2 regions of the Nonomuraea sp. NPDC050786 genome follow, and region 1 is predicted to be linked to the other one. Evidence: predicted binding sites of a transcription regulator. Region 1 holds the regulator's gene; the other holds the start of a gene.
What was found. Region 1 encodes HrcA, which represses chaperone genes, less so after heat shock. Its sites were predicted from a motif close to TTGGCACTCTCNNNNNGAGAGTGCCAA; they were not measured.

Region 1 (9,655 bases):
AGGAAACCCAGCCGCTCGCCGGCCTCGACGGCCGGGCGGGTCAGGATGATCCGGTTGACCCGCTTCTCCTGCAGCGCCCGCACGGCCTTGGCCATCGCGAGGTAGGTCTTGCCGGTGCCCGCGGGGCCGATGCCGAACACGATCGTGTGCTTGTCGATCGCGTCGACGTACCGCTTCTGGTTGACCGTCTTCGGCCTGATCGTGCGCCCGCGCGAGGAGAGGATGTCGAGGGACAGCACCTCGGCGGGGCGGTCGGACGTCATGCGGAGCATGGCGATGCTGCGCTCGACCGCGTCAGGGGTGAGCTCACCGCCGCTGCGCAGCACCTCGACCAGCTCCTCGAAGAGCCGCACCACCGTGCCGCTCTCGTCGGGGCTGCCGGTGACGGTGATCTCGTTACCGCGAACGTGGATGTCGGCCCTGAAGGCGCCCTCGATGACGCGTAGCAGCTCGTCGCGGGAGCCCAGGAGGCTGACCATCGAGTATTCGTCCGGAATCAGCACCTTGGCTTGAGTGCGCGAGGGAGGTGCCGTGCGTCGGGATTCGTGTAGTTCGGACATGGGCAGGCCAGCGGCCTGATGCCTCCCGGTCTCTTTCGGTGTTCTTCTGTGCCCATCGTATCCGGGACCGGGCCGATCGCTCCCCCCAATATCAGCCGGGCGGCCAGGTCAGGTCACGCCCGCCCAGGAGGTGGGCGTGTACGTGGAAAACCGTCTGCCCGGCGCCGGGCCCGGTGTTGAACACCACGCGGTATCCGCTGTCGGCCACGTGCTCCAGCACGGCCACCGAGTGGGCGGCCTTGAGCACCTCGTCGGCGAGCCCGTCATCGGCCTCGGCGAGCACCGCCGCGTTGGCGTGGTGCTGCTTCGGGATGATCAACACGTGGGTCGGCGCCTGCGGGTTGACGTCACGGAACGCCAGCGTCCTGCCGGTTTCATAAACGATCTCGGCGGGAATCTCCTTGGCGACGATTTTGCAGAAGAGACAATCGCTCACCTGATCACCCTATCGAGACCGCCGGCGTACGTAACCCGTTGCCAATCGGTAATCCTCTGTGTCGTGCCAAGGAAGATCCACGCGGTTAGGGTGGGTGTGCGACACTTCAGCGAAAAGGACGATTCAGGGTCGGGCGAGCGCCACCTGGCGAGGACACGACTGGGTAATGCACCCTAAGGAACCGGGGAAACCTCAAGAACCGGAAGAGCGTAAACCCTCTGGGAAGGCTGAGCGTCCCATTGATGTGACCACCGAAACCCTTCTGGCCGACAGGTCGATGGGGGCGGCGCCGGTCGGGTGGGATGCCGACATGGCCGTGACCGCGCTCTACAGCGCGCACTTCCGGTCGTTGGTGCGTCTCGCCGTGTTACTGGTGCGAGACACGGCGACAGCTGAGGAAGTCGTGCAGGACGCGTTCGTCGCCATCCATGGCGCCTGGCGTAGGCTGCGCGACCCGGACAAAGCTCTCGCCTACCTCCGTCAATCCGTCGTCAACCGGTCCCGTTCCGTGCTGCGTCACCGCGCGGTCGTCGAGAAGTACGCTCCCAAGGGCCTGCCCGACGCCCCGAGTGCCGAGAACGGCGCGATCGGCGAACTGGAACGCTCCGCTGTCATCGAGGCGTTACGGGCCCTGCCCACCCGTCAGAGAGAAGCACTGGTTCTGCGGTACTACGGTGATCTGTCCGAAGCTGAGATCGCCCACGCGATGGGCATCAGCAAGGGCGCGGTCAAGAGCCACACCGCACGTGGCATGGCCGCACTGCGATCCGTTCTGGAGAAAATGTCATGACCCAGCCCCCCGACGAGCACGGCGATCTCCTGCGCCGTGCGCTCCGAGCGGAGGCGGACGCGGTCGTGCCCTCGCCGGACGGACTGGAGATCATCCGCGCCCGCATCGAACGGCGCGGTGTCCGTAATCTGTTCTGGTGGCGCGCGGGCGCGGCCGCCGCCAGCGCCGTCCTGGTGGCGGGAACGATCGTGATGGCCGTCCCCCAGTTGCGCACGCAGATCATCAACTCGCAACCCGTGGAGAACGACACCTCCAGGGTCCCGTCCAACTCCTCCACCACGCGCTCCCAGGAACCGCCGCCGCCGTCCAGGCAGCCGACCCACGACCAGCACCCCGTCGTGGTTCCCGACGTCTCCAAGAGCCCGACGCCCCGGCCCTCGAAGCGGGCGGAGTCGACCAGCAGGCCGTCGCCGACCCCCACCCCGACTCCGACCGCGTGCCCGACGACCCAGGCCGAGCAGGCCGACCCGCCGTCCGACTGCCCCTCGGTCTCGCCCACTCCGTCGCCGACGCCGCCGGCGGAGGACACGCTGCAGCCCACGACGTGCCCGGTCGATGAGTGCCCGCCCGACGACGACATCACCGAGACCCCCGCCGACGTGGCCAGCCCGTTGGTGGACGCCTCCCACACGACGCCCTGAAAGGGCTTTACCAGCGTCCGGTACGTGTGAGCAGCACGGAGGCCGCCGCCACCCCCGCCGTGGACGTACGCAGCACCGTCGGCCCCAGCAGCACGGGCACCGCCTTGGCCGCCCGGAACCCGGCCAGCTCCGCCTCCGAGACGCCGCCCTCCGGCCCCACGACCACCACGATGTCGCCCGACGCGGGCAGCGCCACGCCGGACAGCGGCTCCGCCGCCTCCTCGTGCAGGACCAGCCCCAGCGCCGCGCCCGCCAGCAGGTCCTCGACCCGGGCGGTGGTGGCGGGCTCCGTCACTTCGGGCAGGTGGAACCGGCGGGCCTGCTTGCCCGCCTCGCGGGCGGTGGAGCGCCAGCGATGCAGCGCCTTGGCGACCTTGTCGCCCTTCCACTGGGTGATGCTGCGCGAGGCAGCCCACGGCACGATGACGTCGACGCCCGCCTCGGTCATCATCTCGACCGCCAGCTCGCCCCTGTCGCCCTTGGGCAGCCCCTGGACGACGACCAGCCGCGGCTCGGGCGGCTCGACCTCGTAGCGGCGCAGGACGTCGAGCCGGAGTGAGTCCTTCAGCGCCTCGCGCACGACGCACTCGGCGACCGTGCCGGCGCCGTCCGTCAGATCGACCCGCTCACCGGCTCGCAGGCGGCGCACGGAGGCCGCGTGCCGCCCCTCGGGACCGGCGAGCGTCAGCTCGGGACCGTCCAGCTCCTCGGACAGGAACACCGGGACGGTCACGTCACCTGCCGTTGAAGGCGTCGCGCAGCCGGGAGAAGAAGCCCTGCTGGCCGGGGGCGAACTTGCCCGGCGGCCGCTCCTCGCCCCGCTGCTTGGCGAACTCGCGCAGCAGCTCCTCCTGCGCCGGGTCGAGACGGGTCGGGGTCTCGACGTTGACGTGGATCAGCAGGTCGCCGCGGCCGGACTCGTTGAGCCGCTGCACGCCCCGCCCGAACATGGTGATGACCTGGCCCGACTGCGTGCCCGGGCGGACGTCGACCTCCTCGGAGCCGTCGAGCGTCTCCACCGCCAGGATGGTGCCGAGCGCGGCGGCGGTCATCGGGATCTGCACGGTGCAGTGGAGATCGTCGCCGCGCCGCTCGAAGATCTCGTGAGCACGCTCGACGATCTCCAGGAACAGGTCTCCGGGCGGGCCGCCGCCGGGGCCGACCTCGCCCTCGCCGGCGAGCTGGATGTGGGTGCCGTCCTCGACGCCCGCGGGGATGCGGACCTTGATCGTACGGCGGGTGCGCACCCGGCCGTCGCCGGAGCACTCCTGGCAGGGGTGGCGGATGATGGTGCCGAACCCGCCGCACTGCGGGCACGGCCGCGAGGTCATGACCTGGCCCAGGAACGACCGGGTGACCTGGGAGATCTCGCCGCGCCCGCTGCACATGTCGCAGGTGTCGGGATGCGTGCCGGGCGCCGCGCCCGCCCCGTGGCAGACCTCGCAGAGCACGGCCGTGTCGACGACCAGCTCGCGGGTGGTGCCGAACGCCGTCTCGCGCAGGTCGAGCTCGACCCGGATGGTGGCGTTGCGGCCCCTGCGGGCACGCGAGCGCGGCCCCCTGGCGCCCGTGGCGGTGCCGAAGAAGGCGTCCATGATGTCGCTGAACGGGAAGCCCGCTCCGAAGCCGCCGGCACCCGCGCCTGCTCCCGCTCCGCCGAACGGGTCGCCACCCAGGTCGTACATCTGGCGCTTGTTCGGGTCGGACAGCACCTCGTAGGCCTGCGTGATCTCCTTGAACCGCTCCTGGGTCTCAGGATCGGGGTTCACGTCGGGATGCAGCTCGCGGGCCAGGCGGCGGTACGCCTTCTTGATCTCGTCCTGACTGGCGTCACGGCGCACCCCGAGGGTGGCGTAGTAGTCGCTGTTTGCCACTTATCGACCTCTTATGATGCAGCCAGGATCTGGCTGACGTAGCGTGCCACCGCGCGCACGGCGCCCATCGTAACCGGGTAGTCCATCCTGGTCGGTCCCAGCACGCCGAGCCGGGCCAGCTGGTTGTCGCCAGAACCGTATCCGGTCGCGACGATGGATGTCCCCCGCAGGTAGGGGTTTTCGGAGCCGATGCGCACGGTGAGCGCGGACGGGGTGTCGTTGGTAGTCTCGCCAAGCAGCCGCATGAGCACGACCTGCTCCTCCAGCGCCTCGAGCACGTCGCGCAGGCCGGTCGTGAAGTCGGCGCCCGCGAGGTTCGCCGCGCCGGCGAACACGATCTTCTCGTCGTGCCGCTCGACCAGCGTCTCCAGCAGCACCGACAGGATCGTGGCCGCCGCGGGCCGGTCTTCGACAGGCAGCCGCTCGGGCATGTCGGCGACGAGCTCGGGCACGTTGCTCAGGCCGCAGCCGTCGAGGGAGGCGTTGAACACCGCGCGCAGGTGGGCGATGCGGGTGTCATCCACGGCCTCGGGCAGCTCGATCACCCGCTGCTCGACGCGGCCGGTGTTGGTGATCAGCACGAGCATGACCCGCCGCTCGTTGAGCGGCACCAGCTCGACGTGCCTGACCGTCGAACGCGTCAGCGTCGGGTACTGCACGACCGCCACCTGCCTGGTCAGCTGCGCGAGCAGCCGGACCGTGCGGGTGACCACGTCGTCGAGGTCGACCGCGCCCGCGAGGAACGTCTCGATCGCCCTGCGCTCGGCCGCCGACAGCGGCTTGACCTGCGAGAGCCGGTCGACGAACAGGCGGTAGCCCTTGTCCGTCGGCACGCGGCCCGCGCTGGTGTGCGGCTGGGTGATGTAGCCCTCCTCCTCCAGCGCGGCCATGTCGTTCCTGACCGTCGCCGGGGAGACCTTCAGGTTGTGGCGCTCGGCGAGCGCCTTGGAGCCCACCGGTTCGTTGGTGGACACGTAGTCTTCGACAATGGCGCGGAGCACCGCCAGCTTCCGATCGTCGAGCACGTGCTCACCTCCTGCCTCTGCCATTCGAGGAACGCAACCATCTAGCACTCTGTGTTCCTGAGTGCCAAGTGTACGGCTCTCGCCCACAAGGTGCGATAACAGCAAGTCGCAACCTGGCTCCTAGCTTCTTACAAGGGGCAAGTACCACACTTGCCGACATGAGCGACAATTCACCCCCTCCGCCTTACGGCCCGCAGCCCGGCTCCCAGCCGGGTTACGGCCCTCAACCCGGGTCCCAGCCCGGTTACGGCCCTCAGCCCGGGTCCCAGCCGGGCTACGGGCCACCTCCGCCGCAGTACGGGCCTGCGCCGCAGTACGGCCCGCCACCGCAGTACGGCCCGCCGTCTCAATACGGCCCACCTCCTCAGTACGGACAATACGGCCAACAACCCCAATTTCCCCCTCGAATCGACTCGAAAGCCATCAAGCCGCGCCTGTGGTGGATCGGACTGGTCTGGGGCATCTTCGTCGTGTGCGCGATCGCCGGTGTCGTGGTGTTCTCCACGGGCCTGGTGAACAGCGTGAGCGACCTGGCCCCGAACAGGACATTCGCGTCCGGCGAACGCGTGACGATCCCGGTCGACCCGGCGGACCGGCCCGCGATCTACCTGTCCAGCGACACGCAGGTCAACTACGTGTGCGAGATCTCCAGCCCGGCCAAGCTCGCCAAGACCGCGGGCACGCAGAAGGTCACGTCCGGATCCGTCACCTGGGTGGAGCTCTTCGTGGTCAACGCCCCGTCCAAGGGCGACTACCAGCTCATCTGCACCACCCCGGAGCAGGCCGACGTGCGGTACGGCGTGGGCCGCCCGCTGGCCTCGGCCGCGGGCGGCATCGCCGGCGGGGTGGCCGCGCTCCTCCTGATCCCGGGCGCGGGGCTGCTCGTCGCCGTCATCGGCACGGTCGTCGTCCTGGTACGCCGTAGCGGCGCGCGCAAGCGCCTTGCGGTCGCCGGGTGATTTGCTACGGTCCCCGTGTGTACGAGGGCGATGTGCTGGCGGGAAATTGGCGGCGGCCGGGGAAGGGCAAGATCCCCCACGTGCCTGCCGAGTTGGACCTGGTCGTGGAGGACGCCGACAGCGGCTTCTGCGGCGCGGTGGTGGCCTGCGACAAGGAGGCCGTGACGCTCGAAGACCGGTTCGGCAAGCGCCGCCTGTTCCCGCTCGCGCCCGCCGCGTTCCTGCTGGAGGGCAAGCCCGTGACGCTGGTACGCCCGGCGGCGGCCCCCGCGGCCCCCCGGCGCAGCGCGTCCGGCTCGATCGCCGTGGAGGGGCTGCGGGCGAGGGTCGCGAGGGAGAGCCGGATCTACGTGGAGGGCGTGCACGACGCCGCCCTGGTCGAGAAGATCTGGGGCCATGACCTGCGGGTAGAGGGGGTCGTGGTCGAATACCTGGAGGGCGTGGACCACCTGCCGGCCATCGTGGCGGAGTTCGGCCCGGAGCCGGGGCGCCGGCTGGGGGTGCTGGTGGACCATCTCGTGCCCGGCTCCAAGGAGAGCAGGATCGCGGCCGAGATCACCTCGCCGGACGTGCTCGTCGTGGGGCATCCGTTCGTCGACATCTGGGAGGCGGTCAAGCCGTCCGTGCTGCGCATCCCGGCCTGGCCGGCCGTGCCGCGCGGGGTGCCGTGGAAAGAGGGCGTGATCGACGCCTTGGGCTGGCGCATGGAGCCCGCGGAGGCGTGGCGGCGGATCCTCGGCTCCGTCTCCACGTACGCAGACCTGGAGCCGGAACTCCTCGGCCGGGTCGAGGAACTGATCGACTTCGTTACGGAGGCACCATGAGCCAGGACCCGCCGCAGCCGGCGCCGGACGACGACGCCACCCGCTTCGTCCCACCTTCGGACATCCCGCCCAGCCAGGGCTCCGGCCCTCAGCAGCCGGACTACGGCCGGCAACCCGGCTCCGAGCTCGGCTACGGTGAGCAGCTGGGCTACGGGCAGCAACCCAGTTCTCAGCCCGGCTACGGACAGCAAGGTTACGGACAGTCGGGCTACGGTCAGCCTGGCTATGGTCAGGCCGGTTACGGACAACCGGGCTACGGCCAGCCAAGCTCAGGTGACCAGCCCGGTTACGGCCAGCCGGGTTACGGCCAGCCTGGTTACGGTCAGCCCGGTTACGGCCAGCAACCCCCGAGCTATCCCCCTCCCCCGCCGCCCGGTTACGGCCCGCCACCGCAGCCCGGCTACGGGTACGCCCGGCCCCCGGGAGAGCCGTACGTCCCCGGCAGGTTCGGCCCCCGTCCGGGCACCGACGACACCACCATGGCGATGCTCTCGCACCTGCTCGGCCTGCTGGTCTCGTGGATCGGCCCGCTGATCATCTATCTGATGAAGAAGGACGAGTCCCCCTACGTCAGGGACCAGGCGGCGGAGGCGCTCAACTTCCAGATCACGATGTTCATCGGCTATGTCATCGCCTTCGTCCTGGCGTTCGTCTTCATCGGCATACTCCTGCTCCCGGTCATCTGGGTCCTGTCGCTGATCTTCCACATCCAGGCCGCCATAGCCACCAACCGGGGCGAGAGGTACCGCTACCCGTTCTCCATCCGCATGATCACCTAGGCCAGCAGGTCCCTGACGAGGGCGTCGGCCAGCAGCCGCCCCTGGAGCGTGAGCACCATCAGGCCCGATCTGAAAGGCCCGGGCTCCAGCAGGCCGCGCGCCAGCGCGCTCGCCACGGCTGGGCGCGCGGCGGGCGCCACCTCGGCCAGCGGGTAGCCGGACGACAGCCGCAGCTCCAGCATCAGCCGCTCGGCCGCCCGGTCGTCGTCGCCGAGCACCTCGCGCGCGTGGGCGGGCGAGGCGCCGGCGGCCAGGCGCTGGGCGTAGGCGGCCGGGTGCTTGACGTTCCACCAGCGGGTGCCGCCGACGTGGCTGTGGGCGCCGGGACCGGCGGCCCACCAGTCGCCGCCGGTCCAGTAGAGCAGGTTGTGGCGGCAGCGCGCCTGCTCGGAGGTGGCCCAGTTGGAGACCTCGTACCAGGTCAACCCGGCCTGCGACAGCAGCTCGTCGGCGATCTGGTAGCGGTCGGCGGCCACGTCGTCGTCGGGCATGGGCAGCTCGCCGCGCCTGATCCTGGCCGCCAGCCTGGTGCCCTCCTCCACGATCAGCGAGTACGCCGACACGTGGTCGGGCCCGGCCTCGATCGCGGCGGCCAGCGAGGCCCGCCAGTCGTCGTCGGACTCGCCGGGCGTGCTGTAGATCAGGTCGAGGTTGACGTGCTCGAACCCGGCCTGCCTGGCCTCCCGCACGGCCGCCGCCGCCCTGCCGGGGGTGTGCCGGCGGTCGAGCACCTGGAGCACGTGCTCGCGTACGCTCTGCATGCCGAAGCTGACCCGGTTGAAGCCGCCCTGGCGGAGCTTGTCGAGGTAGGCGGGGTCCACGGACTCGGGGTTGGCCTCGGTGGTCACCTCGGCCCCCGGCCGCAGCCCGAACTCCGCGTCGATCGCGGCCAGGATCCTGGACAGGTCTTCCGGAGGCAGCAGCGTGGGCGTGCCGCCGCCGAAGAACACCGTCTCCACCGGCAGGTCGGCCGCGCCCAGGACGCGGCGCGCGAGGCGGATCTCCTCGACGACCGTGTCCGCGTAGTCCCGTTGCGAGGCGCCGGGGCCCAGCTCGGCGGCGGTGTAGGTGTTGAAGTCGCAGTAGCCGCAGCGGGTCACGCAGAACGGCACGTGCACGTAGAAGCCGAACGGCCGCTCGCCGAGGCCCTTCAGGGCGCTGTCGGGCAGCTCGCCCGAGGAGGGCGCGGGATCGCCGTCAGGCAGGGTGGATGGCACGCTTCCAGTTTGCCGGGTTCTCAGGAGTGCTATCGAACTGCGACTCCCAAGGCGTCCACTGGTGCCGTACCGGCTGAAGGGGGCCTCGCATGGCAGGCATCGGCATCGTGGGCGCCGGCATCTCCGGCCTGACCCTCGCGCTGCGCCTGCAGCAGCTCGGCGTCGACGCCACGCTCTATGCCGAGGGCGATGCCGACGCGATGCGCTCGGGGCGCCTGCCCAACACGGTGAGCAGGATGGGACACACCCTGGCGCGGGAGCGGGAGCTGGGCATCGGGCACTACCGGGATCCCGGGTGCCTGATGGGATCCGCCAGGCTCTCGATCAAGGGGGACCCGCCGCTGGAGTTCGTCGGCCGGATCTCCGAGCCGTTCCACGCGGTCGACTTCCGCCATTCTGGCTGCAAGAATCGAATAGCTTTTCGTGGTTGATGTGTTACGCTCGGTAGCACGGCGACGGGATCGAACGCACCCGGCCTGGCCGGGGTACGGCTTTGCGGTCTGCTATCGGAACCGCACTAGGCGTGGTTCGCCGCGCCGGGGCTGCCGTC
Region 2 (9,655 bases), on a different contig from region 1:
GGACGCCATGGAGGCGCTGGAGGCCGACAAGCCCGACCTGGCGCAGGCGCTGGTGCTGCGCGACATCGTCCAGCTCGACTACAACGAGGTGGCCGAGCAGCTCGGCATCCCGCTCGGCACCGCCAAGTCACGCATTCACCAGGCGCGGAAATACGTGCAGGGAGTGCTGGGGGAGGACTATCGTTGAGACATCGCATCTCACCTGATGAGACAAGTGGCCATTTGGGCCCCTTGGCCAGGTAGAGTCCTTTTCAACAACTGAATATTGCTCATCCAGAGGGGTGGAGGGACCGGCCCTGCGAAGCCCCGGCAACCCTCCCGGCTTGAGGCTCGCGACCTGGCGAGGCCGACCGGGACAAGGTGCCAATTCCGGTCTGCGGTCAAGGTGGCCGCGGGCGAAGATGAGGGAAGGCCTCGCTTCATGTCGCTCGACTTTGGTCCTGCTGTCGGTCTGTCCTGCCGCGAATGCGGTACGCGTTACCCCCTCGGTCCCAGCTTCGCGTGTCTGGAGTGTTTCGGGCCGCTCGAAGCGGCCTATTCCTTCGGCACCGTGACTCGCGCGGACATCGAGTCGGGTCCGAGCAACATCTGGCGTTACCGGTCGTTGCTCCCCGTTCCTGTCGATGTCGCCAGTAAGCCCAACATGAACCCGGGATGGACCAAACTGGTCAAGGCCGGAAACCTCGGGCGCGCGCTCGGTCTCAAGTCCCTGTACGTGAAGGACGACTCGGGCAACCCCACTCATTCATTCAAGGACCGCGTGGTCGCCATCGCCGTCGAGGCGGCGCGTAACTTCGGCTTCCACACGCTTTCCTGTTCCTCCACCGGCAATCTCGCGGGCGCGGTCACCGCCGCGGCGGCGCGGGCCGGGCTCGAGGCGTGCGTGTTCATCCCCGCCGATCTCGAGGCTGCCAAGATCGCCATGGCCCGGGTGTTCGGCGGCAAGCTGATCGGCATCGACGGCACGTACGACGAGGTCAACAGGTTCTGCTCCGAGCTGATCGGTGACCCGCTGGGCGACAAGTGGGGGTTCGTCAACGTCAACCTGCGGCCGTACTACGCCGAGGGCTCCAAGACGCTCGCGTACGAGATCGCCGAGCAGCTCGGGTGGCGGCTGCCCCAGCAGATCGTCATCCCGATCGCCTCGGGCTCGCAGCTGACCAAGATCGACAAGGGCTTCCGTGAGCTGGTGCAGCTGGGCCTGGTCGAGGACACGCCGTACAAGATCTTCGGGGCGCAGGCGGCCGGGTGCTCGCCGGTCTCCACCGCGTACAAGGCGGGGCACGACGTCGTCCAGCCGGTCAAGCCTGACACCATCGCCAAGTCCCTGGCCATCGGCAACCCGGCCGACGGGCCCTACGTGCTGGACATCGCCCGGCGCACCGGCGGAGCCGTCGAGGACGTCACCGACGCCGAGATCGTGGCCGCGATCAAGCTGCTGGCCTCGACCGAGGGCGTGTTCGCCGAGACGGCGGGCGGGGTGACCGTGGGCGTGCTGAAGAAGCTCGCCGAGAGCGGGCGGCTCGATCCCGAGGCCGAGACCGTGGTGCTCAACACCGGCGACGGACTCAAGACGCTCGACGCGATCAGCGACGACGCCAAGCCCACGGCCGTGATCCGGCCCTCCCTCGACGCGTTCCGCGCGGCTGTCTGACAACCAGGAAAGGCGAGTTTAACCATGAGCGTTACTGTGCGGATTCCCACCATTCTGCGCACGTACACCGGGGGTAACGCGGAAGTCAGTGGCGAGGGCGCGACTCTTCGTGACGTCCTCATCAAGCTTGACTCCGACTACCCGGGGATCGGCGCGAGAATTCTGGATGAATCGGGCAAGATTCGTCGTTTCGTCAACGTTTACGTTGGGGAAGAGGACGTCCGATTCGCCGAGGGCCTCGACACTGCAGCCCCTGACGGCACTCAGATCTCTATCATCCCGGCGGTCGCCGGCGGCTGAGTGCTATAGATCACATCTTGGAAGGCGCCCCTTGTGGGCGCCTTCTGCTTTTCCAGGGCAAATGAACGTTTCATGGAGCTGCGATGCGCGGAAATGCTTCTTTTGTGGATTGACTCTGTTGCCAAACCCCGTGCCACAGGTATGGTCGAGGGCGATCGTCTGGCTGATTTTCCCTTATGTCAGTCGATTACGGGTCTCGCGGAGGAATGGGCGAGATCTGTGGGCCCAGTAAGAGGAGTCGGAAGTGGCGCAGGGCACCGTCAAGTGGTTCAACGCGGACAAGGGCTACGGCTTCATCGCGGTAGACGGTGGTAAGGATGTATTCGTCCATTACTCAGCGATACTGATGGACGGGTACAGAGCTCTCGAACAGGGGCAGCGCGTCGAGTTCGAGATCACGCAAGGCCAGAAGGGTCCCCAGGCAGAGGCCGTTCGCGCGGTCTGAGAAGCCCCACCTGGTATGCACCGGCAGGATCGCGCGGCAGCGCAGTCCGTGCGAGCCTGCCACCTTTCTTTCGTCGACTCAGGTGCGGCGAGCCGCATGGGGCAGCTCGCCGTGTCCTGCTTACGGCCTCCACTCCCTCAGGCGTCGGCGCACTCCCACCTGGGAAGGAACACCCGGTGGATGGCCTCTCGCTTGCACTCGGCAGGGTAGAGTGCTAAACAGTTCGTTGGCACTCTCTGATGCAGAGTGCCAGCGATTCGGATCGGGACGATGGGGTCTGCCGAAGGAGACGCCGACCCATGCCGTCGCGGGCGTCGGCTCGGTCCACGACAAGCCACCCTGCATCTGGGAGGTCTAGCCTTATGGCAGCCAAGATGATCGCGTTTGACGAGGACGCCCGGCGCGGTCTCGAGCGCGGTATGAACCAGCTCGCCGACGCCGTCAAGGTGACCTTGGGTCCCAAGGGCCGCAACGTCGTGCTGGAGAAGAAGTGGGGCGCTCCCACGATCACCAACGACGGTGTGTCCATCGCCAAGGAGATCGAGCTCGAGGACCCCTGGGAGAAGATCGGCGCCGAGCTGGTCAAGGAAGTCGCCAAGAAGACGGACGACGTCGCGGGCGACGGCACCACGACCGCCACCGTGCTCGCCCAGGCGCTGGTGCGTGAGGGTCTGCGCAACGTCGCCGCCGGCGCCAACCCGATGGCCCTGAAGAAGGGCATCGAGGCCGCCGTCGAGCGCGTCAGCGAGGAGCTCTCCAAGCTGGCCAAGGACGTGGAGACCAAGGAGCAGATCGCCTCCACCGCCTCCATCTCCGCCGCCGACCCCGAGATCGGCTCGCTCATCGCCGAGGCGATGGACAAGGTCGGCAAGGAAGGCGTCATCACCGTCGAGGAGAGCAACACCTTCGGCCTCGAGCTCGAGCTCACCGAGGGCATGCGCTTCGACAAGGGCATGACGTCGATGTACTTCGTCACCGACTCGGACCGCATGGAGGCCGTGCTCGAGGACCCGTACATCCTGATCGTCAACAGCAAGGTCTCGGCCAACAAGGACCTGCTGCCGCTGCTCGACAAGGTCGTCCAGTCGGGCAAGCCGCTGCTGATCATCGCCGAGGACATCGAGGGCGAGGCCCTGGCGACCCTGGTCGTCAACAAGATCCGCGGCCTGTTCCGCTCCGTGGCGGTCAAGGCCCCGGGCTTCGGCGACCGCCGCAAGGCCATGCTCAACGACATCGCCATCCTGACCGGCGGCCAGGTCATCGCCGAGGAGGTCGGTCTCAAGCTCGAGAACGCCACCCTCGACCTGCTCGGCCGCGCCCGCAAGGTCGTGGTGACCAAGGACGAGACCACGATCGTGGACGGCGCCGGTGACGCCGAGCAGATCGCCGGCCGGGTCAACGAGATCCGCGCCGAGATCGAGCGCACCGACTCCGACTACGACCGCGAGAAGCTCCAGGAGCGCCTGGCCAAGCTGGCCGGCGGCGTGGCCGTCATCAAGGCCGGCGCCGCGACCGAGGTCGAGCTCAAGGAGCGCAAGCACCGCATCGAGGACGCCGTGCGCAACGCCAAGGCGGCCGTCGAGGAGGGCATCGTGCCCGGCGGTGGCGTGGCGCTGCTGCAGGCCGGCGCCAAGGCGTTCGACAAGCTCGAGCTCAACGGTGACGAGGCCACCGGTGCCGCGATCGTGAAGAAGGCTCTGGAGGAGCCGCTGAAGCAGATCGCGGTCAACGCCGGCCTCGAGGGCGGCGTCGTGGTGGAGAAGGTGCGCAACCTCACCCCGGGTGAGGGCCTGAACGCCGCCTCCGGCGAGTACGTCAACATGTTCGAGTCGGGCATCATCGACCCGGCCAAGGTGACGCGCTCGGCGCTGCAGAACGCCGCCTCCATCGCGGCGCTCTTCCTCACCACCGAGGCCGTCATCGCGGAGAAGCCCGAGAAGACCCCTGCCGCTCCGGCCATGCCGGGCGGCGGCGACATGGACTTCTAGGTCTCTCCTCGCCGCAAGAGCTGAGGGCGGCCCGGGTCTTCCCGGGCCGCCCTTGTGCGTCTCAGGCCGGATCCGCTGTTCACACCCCGTAGACGGGGACGATGTGGCCGCGCGCCAGGGTGTTGGCGGTGATGTTGAAGCCCACCACCGCCGGGTTGACGTCGCCGTCCACATCCAGCTTGTCGACCCCCAGGGCGTGGACCGTGAAGACGTAGCGGTGCGGGGCGCCAGGAGGCGGGGCCGCGCCGCCGTACTCCTTCTTGCCGTAGTCGTTGCGGGCGTGGACCGCCCCGGCGGGCAGGCCCTTGAACTCGGGGCCGGTGCCCGCGCCCCCGGGCAGCTCGGACACGGAGGCGGGGAGGTCGAACACCAGCCAGTGCCAGAAACCGCTGCCCGTGGGGGCGTCGGGGTCGTAGCAGGTCACGGCATAGCTGCGGGTCTCGGCGGGCGCGCCCGACCAGCGGAGATGGGGCGACTGGTTCTGGCCCGTCATGCCCCAGTCGTTGAAGACGTGGAGGTCGCTCAGCCTCTCGCCGTCCCGGAGGTCGTCGCTCTCGACCACGAGCGCGGGAACCGGCGGCAGGTATTCGTGTGGCAGCGGTGCGGGCACGGCATCCTCCTAGGTTGAGAGCTGCTTGCCCAGCCATCCTAGAAGCGGCCGCGCCCGCCGCCGGTCAGGTGCTCGCGCCTAGGCTGTCAGCTGCGCGGGCAGGGGCTTGTCGTGCAGGACCGTCAGTGACGTCACCGCTCGGGTCAGCACCACGTAGAGCCTGGCCAGGCCCCGGGGCTCGGCCGCGACGATGTCCGCGGGCTCCACGACGATGACGTGGTCGTACTCCAGGCCCTTGGCCAGGGTCGCCGGGACGATCAGCAGGCGGTGCTCCTCGGCGGAGTCCGGGTCGAGCACGGCATGAGGGACGCCGGCCAGCGCGCGCGAGACGTCGGCGATCAGGGCGTCCGGGACGATGACGCCGACGGAGCCCTCTCTGGCCAGGGCCTCCGCGGCGGCCTCCGTGACCGAGCCGCCGGGACGTACGGTGAGCGAGCCGACGCCCGGGCGGAGCGAGCGGGGAGCGGCCAGGTCGGGGGCGATGGAGGGGAGCAGGCGCGCGGCGTAGTCGAGGACCTCCCTCGGCACGCGGAAGCCGAGCGTCAGCTCGGTCACCTCGCCCTCGCGCTGGCCCAGGTGCTCGAGCACCGACTTCCACGAGCTGGTCGACCACGGGGTCGTGCCCTGGGCCAGGTCGCCGAGCACGGTGGCCGAGCCGTTGCGGCAGCGGCGGCCGAGCGCTCTCAGCTGCATCTCGGAGAGGTCCTGGGCCTCGTCCACCACGAGGTGGCCGAGGGACGGGGTGCGTTCCATGAGGTCGCGGAGTTCGTCCAGGAGCGCGGCGTCCGCGGCCGACCATTTGGCGGACTTCCAGCTCCGGTACGGCTTCCGCCAAATGAGCATTTCTTGCTCTTCGGGTGACAAATCGGATTTAGCTGCTTTGACGGCTGTAGCGAGAAATTCCGGGTCGGAGAGCAGGCGATAAAGGACCTGTTCTGGCGTTAGTTTTGGCCAGACCGTATCAACGAGTTGCTTCACCGGTTTCGACCTGGCCACGGCGTCCTGGACCCGGTCGTCGGGCGATTCGCCGCGCTGCTCCATTCGTACCAGCACCATGTGGGCCAGCCGCTGGGCCAGCGCCGCTCGACCCGGGTTGTATCGCGTGGTGCCGCGCAGGGAGGCGACGATCTCGCGTACCTCGTAGTCGGCCACCCGGTAGCGGTACGCGCCCTTCGTGAAGACGATGCCCTCCTCCGGCTTCACGATGTGCAGCCAGAGCGCGCGCTCGAGCACCGGCGCCATCCTGGCGTCGCCCTTCACGGCCGCCACCATCGGGTCCTCCGGCGCCGCGTGCTCGCCGAGCAGCCCCGCGACCGTGGTCTGGTCGACCTTGACCTCGCCGAGCGCGGGAAGCACGGAGGAGATGTAGGAGAGGAAGGCGCGGTTGGGCCCGACGATCATGACGCCGGCCCTGGCGAGGCGCTCGCGGTGGGTGAACAGCAGGTACGCCGCCCGGTGCAGGCCCACGGCGGTCTTCCCGGTGCCCGGGGCACCCTGGACGCATACCGTCTGGGCCAGGGTGGAGCGGACGATCTCGTCCTGGTCCGGCTGGATCGTGGCGACGATGTCACGCATGGGGCCGGTTCGGGGGCGCTCGATCTCCTCGGTGAGGATCTTCGACGGGCCGATCTCGACGCCGTCGCCGAGCGGCTCGTCCTCGAACGCCGTCAGCGCGCCCCCGTGGTAGCCGAAGCGGCGCCGCCGTACGACGCCCATGGGGTCGGTGGGGCTGGCCTGGTAGAACGCCCGCGACACCGGGGCGCGCCAGTCGATGACCAGGGGCTTGCTGTGGCCGTCGTGCACGTGGCGGCGGCCGACGTAGATCGTGCTCGGGAGGTCGTCGCCCGAGGCGCGGTCGAGGCGGCCGAAGAACAGCGGCGTGTCGGGATGGTCGGCGAGCGCCGCCACCCGCTGGTCGAGGAGGGCCTGGAGGATCTGCTGCGAGACCCAGTCACCCGCCGCGTCGGCGGACAGCGACTGGGCGTGTGCGCGCATGGCCTTGAGCGCGGCCCTGGACTCCGCCAGGTGGGCCTGCTCGGCGGCGAGCACGTCGGAGGGTATATCGGGGGCCAACTGGTGTCCGGGCATGCGAAAGCGCCTCCCTGGCTGGTTCGGAGGTGGTAAAGGCAGCGAATCGGCCAGTCTAGTGGCGACTCCGGGCGGCTTCCACAGCATTTACCACCGACACGACGCCGGGCGGAGTAGCGGTTGTTCGGGCGGGGTAGGGAGGGGTGGTGGCGCGGATTCAGCTGCGTTTCTCGCCGATCATCCCCACGATCGCGAGCTTCCTGCTAGCAGCCCTCTGGGCGTTGTCGGTGTTCGCGGACTGGGGCCTGGAGGCGTTCTGCGCGGGCGGCGAGTCCGGTTCGGCGTGCTCCCAGCGCCTCGGCATGGTCTCCACGCTGTCAGGGCTGTTCGCCGTGCTCGCCGCCGGCTGCACGGTGGCCGCCTGGCTCCTGCCGTGGTCCAGGAACGACCCGCGCACGTTCGGGCGGATCCTGGGCGCGGGCCTGCTCTCCTGGATCGTCGCGGAGGGAGTGCTCTTCCTCGGCGGCCTCATGGTGCGATAGGACCCGGCCCGCGGACCCCCGTGGCGACCCCCCTCCGACCAGTAACCAACGGCTAATACCGAAAAAATCGGGCATATCAGGTGGGTTTGTCGGATCATGGGGGTATGTCGCAGGCGGCGTGATAGTACGCAGGTGAGGGGGGTGGTTCGATTGTCTTCGGCCCGAGGAGTCTCGTGGACGTGACGCCACGCTGAACATGCCTGGCCGCTCGAGGTGAGCGGCCGGGCATCACACCTCGCCGAACACGTCGTCGGCGTCGATGATCTGGTACGCGTACCCCTGCTCGGCCAGGAAGCGCTGACGGTGCGCCGCGAACTCCTGGTCCACCGTGTCCCTGCTCACGATCGTGTAGAACCGGGCGCCCCCGCCGTCGGCCTTGGGCCGCAGCACCCGGCCGAGCCGCTGGGCCTCCTCCTGGCGTGAGCCGAACGTGCCCGACACCTGGATCGCGATGGCCGCCTCCGGCAGGTCGATGGAGAAGTTGGCCACCTTCGACACCACCAGCACCTGGATCTCCTTGTCGCGGAAGGCCTGGTAGAGCCGCTCGCGCTCCTTGATCCGGGTCTCGCCCTTGATGACCGGCGCGTTGAGGTGCTCGCCGAGCTCGTCGAGCTGGTCGATGTACTGGCCGATGACCAGCACCTGCTCGCCGAGATGGCGGCGGACCAGCGCCTCCGTCACGTGCGTCTTGGACGGCGTGGTGGCGCAGAAGCGGTAGCGCTCCTCGGACTCGGCCATCGCGTACGCCAGCCGCTCCTCGTCCGTCAGCGTGACGCGCACCTCCACGCAGTCGGCGGGCGCGATCCAGCCCTGGTTCTCCATCTCCTTCCAGGGCGCGTCGTACCGCTTGGGGCCGATCAGCGAGAACACGTCGCCCTCGCGCCCGTCCTCGCGCACCAGCGTCGCGGTCAGCCCCACCCGCCTGCGGGCCTGCAGGTCGGCGGTCATCCTGAAGATCGGCGCAGGCAGCAGGTGGACCTCGTCATAGACGATCAGGCCCCAGTCGCGGGCGTCGAACAGCTCCAGGTGCGAGTAGACGCCCTTCCTCCTGGTCGTCATCACCTGGTACGTGGCGATGGTGACCGGGCGGATCTCCTTCTTCGAGCCGGAGTACTCGCCGATCTCGTCCTCGGTCAGCGACGTGCGCTTGAGCAGCTCGGTCTTCCACTGGTGGGCCGAGACCGTGTTCGTCACCAGGATGAGCGTGGTGGCCTGCGCGTGCGCCATGGCGGCCGCGCCGACGATCGTCTTGCCGGCGCCGCAGGGCAGCACGACCACGCCCGAGCCGCCGTTCCAGAACGCGTCCGCCGCCTCCCGCTGGTACGGCCGCAGCCCCCACCCCTCCTGCAGCAGCTTGATCGGGTGGGCCTCGCCGTCCACGTAGCCGGCCAGGTCCTCCGCCGGCCAGCCCAGCTTGAGCAGGGCCTGCTTGACGTTGCCGCGGTCGCTCGGGTGCACGATGACCGAGTCGGCGCCGAGCCGCTCGCCCAGCATCGGCTGGATCTTCTTCGAGCGCAGCACCTCCTCCAGCACCGCCCGGTCGGTGGAGGTCAGCACCAGGCCGTTGACCGGGTCCTTCTCCAGCCGGAGCCGGCCGTACCTGGCCATGGTCTCGGCGATGTCCACCAGCAGCGCGTGCGGCACGGGGTAGCGGCTGAAGCTGATCAGCGCGTCGATGACCTGCTCGGCGTCGTGTCCGGCGGCGCGGGCGTTCCAGAGGGCCAGCGGGGTCACGCGGTAGGTGTGCACGTGTTCGGGGGCACGCTCGAGCTCGGCGAACGGCGCGATCGCCTTGCGGCACTCGTCCGCGCGTTCGTGGTCGACTTCGAGCAGCAGCGTCTTGTCCGACTGGACGATCAGCGGTCCATCGCTCACTGGCATTTCTCCGTGGTGTCGTACGGGGGCCTCGCGCAACAGGACCATCGTCTCCTGATCCCGGCTCCCCCGCTCCGAGACTCCAACAACCCGCGAGCCCGGATTAGTCCAAGAAGCCCCGCCGAAGTGCCATGGCGGACGTCAGGAGCGGTCGTCCAGGTAGCCGGCGAGGCCCAGGAAGAGGAAGACGGCGACGCCCAGCACGAAGCCGGC

Region 2: groL (chaperonin GroEL) is a predicted target of HrcA. The motif match lies at 2,626-2,652, and genes of this name have one in related genera.

What each region holds. Positions count from the first base shown of each region.
Region 1 covers NZ_JBFAHJ010000012.1:105,853-115,507, forward strand. The annotation lists gene AB0H84_RS22940 (PhoH family protein) at 1-560, opposite strand, end outside; gene AB0H84_RS22945 (histidine triad nucleotide-binding protein) at 652-996, opposite strand; gene AB0H84_RS22950 (SigE family RNA polymerase sigma factor) at 1,274-1,786, shown strand; gene AB0H84_RS22955 (hypothetical protein) at 1,783-2,427, shown strand; gene AB0H84_RS22960 (16S rRNA (uracil(1498)-N(3))-methyltransferase) at 2,435-3,160, opposite strand; gene dnaJ (molecular chaperone DnaJ) at 3,162-4,301, opposite strand; gene hrcA (heat-inducible transcriptional repressor HrcA) at 4,313-5,326, opposite strand; gene AB0H84_RS22975 (hypothetical protein) at 5,797-6,285, shown strand; gene AB0H84_RS22980 (DUF3097 domain-containing protein) at 6,303-7,109, shown strand; gene AB0H84_RS22985 (DUF4870 domain-containing protein) at 7,106-7,888, shown strand; gene hemW (radical SAM family heme chaperone HemW) at 7,885-9,105, opposite strand; gene AB0H84_RS22995 (NAD(P)-binding protein) at 9,195-9,536, shown strand.
Region 2 covers NZ_JBFAHJ010000007.1:276,434-286,088, reverse strand. The annotation lists gene AB0H84_RS16810 (RNA polymerase sigma factor) at 1-187, shown strand, start outside; SAM riboswitch class I at 267-408, shown strand; gene thrC (threonine synthase) at 422-1,654, shown strand; gene AB0H84_RS16800 (MoaD/ThiS family protein) at 1,679-1,954, shown strand; gene AB0H84_RS16795 (cold-shock protein) at 2,199-2,399, shown strand; gene groL (chaperonin GroEL) at 2,762-4,387, shown strand; gene AB0H84_RS16785 (YbhB/YbcL family Raf kinase inhibitor-like protein) at 4,467-4,997, opposite strand; gene AB0H84_RS16780 (AAA family ATPase) at 5,076-7,085, opposite strand; gene AB0H84_RS16775 (hypothetical protein) at 7,232-7,567, shown strand; gene AB0H84_RS16770 (DNA repair helicase XPB) at 7,796-9,448, opposite strand; gene AB0H84_RS16765 (hypothetical protein) at 9,584-9,655, opposite strand, start outside.